DNA from 2 places in the Microbispora cellulosiformans genome. Region 2 is predicted to be linked to the other one. Evidence: riboswitches for the same ligand, from Rfam matches in the RefSeq annotation. Region 2 holds a riboswitch; the other holds the start of a gene.

Region 1 (4,193 bases), on a different contig from region 2:
AGGAGTAGATGCGCTGTAGCTCGTCGACCTTGAGCTGCTGCACGAAGGTCTGGATGGCGGTGAGGAACGAGGTGACGGCGACCCCGGCGAGCACGAGCGTCGCGGTGCCCCCGGCCCGGCCCGCCGTGCGGCCCAGCGCGTACGCGAGGGCGACCCCGCCGACGGCCCCCGCGAAGGCGGCGACCGGCACGGCCGCCACCCCCGCGTCGCCGCCCAGGAACACCACGACGAGCGTCACCGTGAGACCGGCCCCGGCCGCCGCGCCGAGCAGATACGGATCGGCCAGCGGGTTGCGGAAGACACCCTGGTAGCCCGCCCCCGCCAGGGCGAGCAGGCCGCCCACGACGGCGGCCAGCAGCACCCGGGGCACCCGGAGCTGGAAGACGATCCCCTCCTCGTTCGGCTGGAGGCCGGAGTGCAGGGACACCAGCGGCAGCCGGTCGAGCAGGGCCAGCGCGATGGCGCGGGGCGAGATGACCGCCGCGCCGACCGCCAGCCCGGCGATCAGGCTCACCAGCAGCACGACGGACACGACAAGGAGCGCCCGGCGCGGACGCGTCGCCACCGGCTCAGCCCGCCGCCTTCTGGACGGCGTCACTGACGGCCTGGGCGAGGTCGGCGACGCGCGGCCCCCAGCGGGAGGCGACGTCGTCGTCGAGCTCCACCACGCGGCCCTGCTTCACGGCGGCCAGGCCGGACCAGCCCGGCCGCTTGGCCAGCGCGGCGGCGTTCTGACCACAGCACTTGGTGTCGCCGAGGAAGATCAGGTCGGGGTCGGCCTTGGCCACGAACTCCGCCGACAGCTTGGGGTAGCCGCCCGCCGCGTCCGGGGCCTCGTCGGCGATGTTCTTCAGCCCGAACAGGGCGTAGACCTGCCCGATGAACGTGCTCGACGTGGCGGCGTACGGCGTGGTGTCCAGCTCGTGGTAGTAGGTCAGGCTCTTGCCCTTGGGCGCCGCCGCGGCGAGCGCGTCGATCTTCTGCTTGACGCCGCCGGCCACCTCCTCGGCCTTGTCCACGTTGCCGGTGGCCGCGCCGAGGTCCCTGATCTGGTCGTAGGTGTCCTCCAGCTTGGTCGCGGCGGGCTCCAGCAGCACCGGCACGCCCACCTTCCCCAGGCCGGCGACCACGCCCTTCAGGTCGTTGGCGAGCACGACGAGGTCGGGCTTGGCGGCGGCGATCGCCTCGAGATTGGGCTTGAAGCCCGACAGCGACGTCTTCGGCGCCTCGGGCGGATAGGTCGACTGGTCGTCCACCGCGCTCACCTGGCCGCCCGCGCCGATCGCGAACAGGATCTCGGTCGCCGTCGGGGACAGCGACACGATGTGCTCGGGCCGCTTGTCGATGGTCACCGCGCCGTTGCCCGCCTGGATGGTGACGGGGAAGGCGGCGGTGTTCGAGCCGGCGGTGTTCGAGGGGGCGGCGTTCGAGGGGGCAGACGGTGGCGGGGACGCGGACGTGGCGGTGCCGCCGCTCTGGCCGCAGCCGGCCAGTCCGAGCACACCCAGCACCACACCCGCGACGGCCGTACGCAGGGGCCTCACGAGGGTCCTCCAAGGGGGGAAGCCGGGAAATCGAGAGACCCGCGGGATATGACGGATCACCCTTTTCCACGAGGGTTGATGGCGTCGGCGCACAACGCAGGCGACCTGGCTCGTCCCCGGGGAGGGGAACCACAGTTGCGGGACAGCGCCGGGTTCACACCGGACTTCGCTGCGCTGCGCGCGTCGGACGCAACGGTACCAACTCCCCCGCCGCGCCCTCATCCTCCCCCTGTCGCCGAGGCCCGGCCGCCGCCCGTAAGCCGGAGTGGTAGGGCAGGCCCCACCCCGGAGGCGGGGGCTCACCCAAGATCGGGAGTAGTGGCTCCGTCGCTGCGCCGGACGGCGCCCGGGCGGGAGCCTGGAGCGGCCGGGAAACCCCGGCGGAAGCTCCCGCACTGTGTCTCTCCCGGGCTCCCACCCCGAGCCCTCCAGCTCCCGCACTGTCACTCTCCCGGGCTCCCACCCCGAGCCCTCCGGCTCTCCCCCGGGCTCTCCCCGGGCTCTTCTCCCCCGGCCGGCGCCGGATCGGATGGTCGCGACCGCCCACCGCTCCGGCCGGGCCCGTGACCGACAACCGACGACCGAAGGCGGCGCCCCCGTGTCCCTGACCATGTTTCCGCCCGCCCCCGTGCGGGCCCCCGCCGCTCCCGGGCCCAGGGACCGCTTCATCGACGTCCTGCGCGTCTTCGGGATGGTCCTCGTGGTCGCCCAGCACTGGGCGATGCCGGTCCTCTCGTACGCCGGAGGACGGCTGACCACGGGAAACGCCCTGGCGGCGGCGCCGTTCATCACCTGGATCTCCCAGGTGATGCCGCTGGTCTTCTTCGCCGGGGGCGCGGCCAACGCGATCAGCTACCGGTCCGCGGCACGCCGCGCCGTACCGGCGGACGCGGGCGAGAGCGGCCGGGCCGCCCGGGGTTGGACGGCGCGGCGGTCGAGCGCGGAGAGGCGGACGGCGCGGGAGTGGACGGCGCGGCGGGTGCGCCGCCTGGCCTGGCCGGTGGCGCCGCTCGCGGCCGTCTGGCTGCCGCTCCCCCACCTCCTGACCGCGCTCGGCGTGCCCCCGCAGCCGGTCGAGGTGGCCGCGCGGACCGTCGGCCAGTTGCTGTGGTTCCTCGCCGTGTACCTGCTCGCGGTGGTGGCCACACCCCGCCTGCTGCGCGTACGGGCCGGGGTCGCGCTGCCGGTGCTGGCGGGCGGCGCGGTGCTGACCGACCTGGTCCGCTTCTCGGGGCTGGAGGCCGCCGGCTATCTCAACGTCGCGTTCGTGTGGCTGACCGTCCACCAGGTCGGGTTCCGCTACGCCGACGGCGGCCTGGAGTGGCTGCGGGGACGCCGCGCGGCGGCGCTCGCGGGCGCGGGGTTCGCGATGGTGGCGGCCCTCGTGGCGGCCGGGCCGTACCCCGCCAGCATGATCGGGATGCCCGGCGCGGTCTCGAACATGGCCCCGCCGAGCGCGTGCCTGCTCGCGCTCTTCGCCGGTCAGCTCGGCCTGGCGATGCTGCTGCGCCCCGCTTTGAACGCGATGGCCCGCCGGCCCCGCGCCGAGGCGGTGCTCACCGCGCTCGCGCCGCGCATGATGACCGTCTACCTGTGGCACATGACCGCGCTCGTCACCGTCGCCGGGGTCGCGACCATCGGGTTCGGGCTGGACACCCCGCTCCCCGGCTCGGCGGCCTGGTGGAGCGGCGTCCCGCTGTGGATGGCCGCCCTCGCTCCGGTCCTGCTCGGGCTCACCGCCCTGTTCGGCCGGTGGGAGGAGCCGGCGGGAGCCGCGGCCGGCCGGCACGTGGCGGTCGCCGTACCGCTCGTCGGCGGCGCGCTGCTCACCCTCACGGTGACCGGCTTCGCACCGGGGCCGGCGCCGGTGATCGCGTCCGTCGCACTGCTCGGGGGCCTGTTCCTGGTCAGCCGGCCCGCGGTCGCCGCTCCGCCGCGTGGATGACCTCCCGCGGACGCGGGCCGTCGCGAGGCGCGGCGCCGCCCGGGCCGGCCCCCATCAGGTGGACCGGCCCGACGCCGTCGTGGTGGTTCAGGGGGTCAGCGTGCCGACCTGGCGCGGAGCCCGAGCAGGACGTCGATCACCAGGAACGCGGCCAGGGAGATGCCCATCAGGGGCAGGTAGTAGCCGATCACGGCGGTGAGCAGGGCCAGCGGCACCAGGACTCCCCAGTGCAGGCCCCGCCAGCCGCCCCGGGGGTAGGGCCGGCCGAAGCCGCGGGTCGGGCGGCGCCGCCACCACATCCGGTAGCCCAGCACGATCAGCGTGATGACCCCGGCGGCGATCGCGGCCAGAACGATCTGGTTGGCCAGGCCGAAGAGCAGACCCATGTGGGCGTCGATGCCCCATTCGGTGAGCTTGGCGGCCAGCGGATAGTCGGCGAACCGCAGCTCGCCCACGACCCGCCCGGTCGCCGGGTCGAACGCGATCTGGTCCAGGCGTGTGGGGGCGGTCTTGTGGATCTCCTTGACCACGTACGCGTCTCCGGGCCCGGCCGGCAGGACGACCTCCAGCGGGCCGGACAGCCGCCACGCGGCCGCCGCCCGCGCGACCTGGTCGATGCCCACGTCAGGGGTGCCGCCGGCCTGACCGCCGCCCGCGGAGTGCCCGGCGTGTCCCGAGTGCCCGGCGTGCGCACCGAGGTCGGC
Region 2 (4,193 bases):
CCCGCGAGCGAGCTCAAGCACGGCCCGCTGGCGCTGATCAGCCCCGAGCTGCCGACCGTCGCGGTCGTGCCGGACGACGAACTGCTGGACAAGAACCTCACCACGCTGGGCGAGATCCGGGCCAGGGACGGCCGCATCCTCATGGTCGGCCACCGCACCTCGGAGGCGGCCGACGACTGCATCGTGGTGCCGAGGAACGAGGTGGAGCTGGACCCCATCCTGCTCACGATCCCGCTCCAGCTGTTCGCCTACCACGCCGCCGTCGCCCTCGGCCGCGACGTCGACCGCCCCCGCAACCTCGCCAAGAGCGTGACGGTCGAGTAAGCCCGTACGGCACCCACGGCTCGCGTCCCGGCGACGCGAGCCGTGCTCGCGCGAGCCGTGCTCGCGCTAGGCGTTGAGGAGGGCGTGGACCTCCATGTCGTGCCAGCCGTCGGCGTGCAGAAGCGCCGCTCTGAGGACTCCCTCGACGGCGAAACCGGCCTTGTCCGCCACCCGGCAGGAGGCGTGGTCGCGCGTGGAGTGGTGCAGTTCGAGCCGGTGCAGCCCGAGTTCCTCGAAGCCCCACCGTACGGCCGCCGACACGGCCCGCACGGCGACGCCCCGGCCGCGCGCCCGTGGCACCGATTGCCGCATCCGTAACGTCCGTTATGTCCTGACATGGGGTGGTTGCTCATAGTCTGTCCGCATAAGGGACTCTTCGGGGGGAGGGTGCCGCATGCGACGCCGTACGGTTCTCGCACTGGGGGTCCTGGCCCTGGCGGGCGGGTGCGGCACCCCGGCGCCTCGGTACCGCGGGGAGATCTCCCTCCTCGTCCCCGGCCCGCCGGAGTGCTGGGGGGACGGCGTCGCCCGGAGCCTGAAGTCCCTCATCGAGGCCCGGCGCTGGGCCCGGAGGGTGCTGATCACGCGGGACGTCCGGAGCGGCGCGCCGGCCGTCGGCCGCTTCGCCATGGGGCGGACGGACCGGCTGCTGGTCGCCGACCCTCTCCTGCTCGCCGACTGCGCACTCGGTCACGCGCCCGTTGACACGCGCGGCGACGTGGGGTCGTTCGTCGCCCGGACTGTGCCGCTGGCCAGGCTGGCGGGGGAGTGGCAGGTGCTCGTGGCCTCCCCCGGCTCGGGTTACCGCACGTTCGAGCAGGTCGCGGCGGCCCTGCTGAACACCCCGGAGCGGGTGAAGGTGGCGGGCGGCCCCGACCGCGGGCCCGGCCACCTGCTGCTCGGCCTGACCGCCCGGGGGCTCGGGGCCGACCCGCGCCTGGCGGCGTACGAGGCCTTCGACAGCCCCGCCCGGGCCGTCGCGGCGGTGGCCGAGGGGACGACCGCGCTCGCCTTCGGAGGGCGCGGCGACGTCGCCGCCCACGTCAGGGCCGGGCGGCTGCGGCCGCTCGCCGTCTCGTCTCCCGAGCGCCTGCCCGGCCTGGACGCGCCCACGCTGGCCGAGTCGGGGGTGCGGGTGGCGTACGCGAACTGGACCGGCCTGCTCGCCCCCCTCGGGGTGACCGCCATCGAGCGCGACGCGCTGACCGATCTGTGCCGGGCCGTCGTGGACTCACCCGCCTGGCTCCGCCTGTGCGAGCGCAACGGCTGGACGCCGATGTGGCTCGCCGGTGAGGAGTTCCGGCAGTGGCTGACGGGCGAGGCGCGTCGTACGGCCCTGCTCCTCGACGATCTCGGAATCCGGTGAGCAACACAACTTGTAGGGCTGCTTGCGTGATCGCCCACTAGATGTAGGATCCATCGCGTCGCTGGTTCACCTCGGTGAGGCAAGAGGGAACCCGGTGTGAATCCGGGGCTGCCCCGCAGCGGTGAGCGGGAACGACCGCCGTCATTGGAGCACTGGTGCGCGAGCGCGCCGGGAAGCGACGGCCAGTAGGTCCGGCGGGTGTGTCCCGCCGGCCGCCCGCGAGCCCGAAGACCTGCCCGCGACCGCGCGCGGAGCCACCGCGCGCGCCCGCGCCGTGCCCCGAGGGAGGGCCCGCCGCCCGTACGCCGTGCCGTCACGAGCGTGCGCCGCGGTGTGCCCTCCCCTCCGGCCGGCCGGGTCAGGAGACGAGGAGGAGAGGGCGACCGATGACGATCACCGACCCGGTCTCCGCGCCCGCGCGCCCCGGCACCGGGGCGCGCGGCACGGAGACGGCCGCGGATGTCTGGCGGGCCATCGAGGAGGCGGCGGCGGGGGTCGTCGCCGACCCGGAGAACTCCCGGCGGGCGGCGCGGCTGCTCGCCCGGGTCATCGAGGAGGAGACGGCGGGCCAGGGGGTGCGCGCCTTCTCCGAGTCGGTCGCGGCGGCCCACGCCGCCGGGCTGCTGGGCGACACCGTCGCCGCGTTCGTGGCCGACGAGGCCGCGGCGCTGGACGCGCTGATCGACCCGGCGGCCGACGACCGGTTCGAGTACTTCGGGCTGCGCACGGTCTACGACCGCTACCTGCTGCGGCATCCGGTCACGCGGCGGGTGCTCGAACGCCCGCAGCACTTCCTGCTGCGGGTGGCCTGCGGCCTGGCGGCGAGCGTCGGCGAGGCGGCCGAGCTGTACCGGCTGATGTCCGCGCTCGCCTACCTGCCCAGTTCGCCGACGCTGTTCAACTCCGGGGCGCGCCGCCCGCAGTTGTCGTCGTGCTTCCTGCTCGACTCGCCGCGCGACGAGCTGGAGAGCATCTACGAGCGGTACGGCCAGATCGCGCGGCTGTCGAAGTACTCCGGCGGGATCGGCGTCGCCTGGACCCGGGTGCGCTCGCGCGGGTCGCTGATCCGGGGCACCAACGGCCTGTCCAACGGCATCGTCCCCTGGCTGCGCACGCTCGACGCGTCGGTGGCGGCGGTCAACCAGGGCGGCAGGCGCAAGGGAGCCGCCTGCGTCTACCTGGAGACCTGGCACGCCGACATCGAGGAGTTCCTGGAGCTTCGCGACAACACGGGCGAGGAGTCGCGCCGCACTCACAACCTCAACCTGGCCAACTGGGTGCCCGACGAGTTCATGCGCCGCGTCGAGGCGGACGGCGTGTGGTCGCTGTTCGACCCCAAGGAGACCCCCGAGCTGACCGACCTGTGGGGCGAGGCGTTCGACGTCCGATACCGCGAACTGGAGGCGGCCGGGCGGTACGTCCGGCAGGTGCCCGCGCGCACCCTCTACGCCCGCATGATGCGCACCCTCGCCCAGACCGGCAACGGCTGGATGACCTTCAAGGACGCCGCCAACCGCGCCTCCAACCAGACCGCGCTGCCGCGCAACGTCATCCACCTGTCCAACCTGTGCACCGAGATCCTGGAGGTCACCAGCGACGGCGAGACCGCCGTGTGCAACCTCGGCTCGGTCAACCTCGCCGCCCACCTCACCCCCGAGGGGGACGGCGTCGACTTCGGCCGGCTGCGCGCCACGGTCCGCACCGCCGTACGGTTCCTCGACCGCACGATCGACCTCGGCTTCTACCCGACGCCCGAGGCGGAGGCGGCCAACCAGCGGTGGCGGCCGGTGGGCCTCGGCGTCATGGGCCTCGCCGACGTCTTCTTCGCGCTGCGCCTGCCGTTCGACTCGCCGGAGGCGCTGGCCCTCTCCACCCGGATCGCCGAGGAGATCGCGCTCGCGGCGTACGGCACCTCGGCCGACCTCGCCGCCGAACGCGGGCGCCACCCGGCGTACGAGGAGACGCGGGCGGCGCGCGGGGTCCTGCACCTCGACCACTTCCCGTGCGCCCCGGCGCACCCGGAGGAGTGGGCGGCGCTGCGCGCGCGGATCGCGGAGACCGGGCTGCGCAACTCCCTGCTGGTCGCGATCGCGCCGACGGCCACGATCGCCTCGATCGCGGGCTGCTACGAGTGCGTCGAGCCGCAGGTGTCGAACGTCTTCAAGCGCGAGACGCTGTCGGGGGAGTTCCTCCAGGTCAACCGGTATCTCGTCCGTGATCTCCAGGCCCTCGGGCTGTGGACGCGGGCGATCCGCGACGCGATCAAGCTCCACGACGGCTCGATCCAGGACATCCCCGCGATCCCCGGCGAGCTCAAGACGCTCTACCGCACCGCCTGGGAGCTGCCGCAGAAGGCGCTCGTCGACCTCGCCGCCGCGCGGCAGCCGTACGTCGACCAGTCGCAGTCGCTCAACCTCTTCATGGCCGCGCCCACCATCGGCAAGCTCTCGTCGATGTACGCCTACGCCTGGCGGTCGGGCCTGAAGACCACCTACTACCTGCG

What was found. Region 2 has a riboswitch for cobalamin ahead of F5972_RS04500 (ribonucleoside-diphosphate reductase subunit alpha). Riboswitches for the same ligand answer to the same signal wherever they lie in the genome.
Region 1: another riboswitch for cobalamin. It lies ahead of F5972_RS32545 (ABC transporter substrate-binding protein); the one in region 2 lies ahead of F5972_RS04500 (ribonucleoside-diphosphate reductase subunit alpha).

What each region holds. Positions count from the first base shown of each region.
Region 1 is NZ_VYTZ01000017.1:151,030-155,222, reverse strand. Features, by position in the region: gene F5972_RS32550 (FecCD family ABC transporter permease) at 1-565, opposite strand, end outside; gene F5972_RS32545 (ABC transporter substrate-binding protein) at 570-1,544, opposite strand; adenosylcobalamin (AdoCbl) riboswitch at 1,596-1,739, opposite strand; gene F5972_RS32540 (acyltransferase family protein) at 2,143-3,489, shown strand; gene F5972_RS32535 (PepSY-associated TM helix domain-containing protein) at 3,585-4,193, opposite strand, start outside.
Region 2 is NZ_VYTZ01000002.1:72,841-77,033, reverse strand. Features, by position in the region: gene glmS (glutamine--fructose-6-phosphate transaminase (isomerizing)) at 1-324, shown strand, start outside; gene F5972_RS04510 (GNAT family N-acetyltransferase) at 391-636, opposite strand; gene F5972_RS04505 (Bug family tripartite tricarboxylate transporter substrate binding protein) at 719-1,690, shown strand; cobalamin riboswitch at 1,736-1,944, shown strand; gene F5972_RS04500 (ribonucleoside-diphosphate reductase subunit alpha) at 2,077-4,193, shown strand, end outside.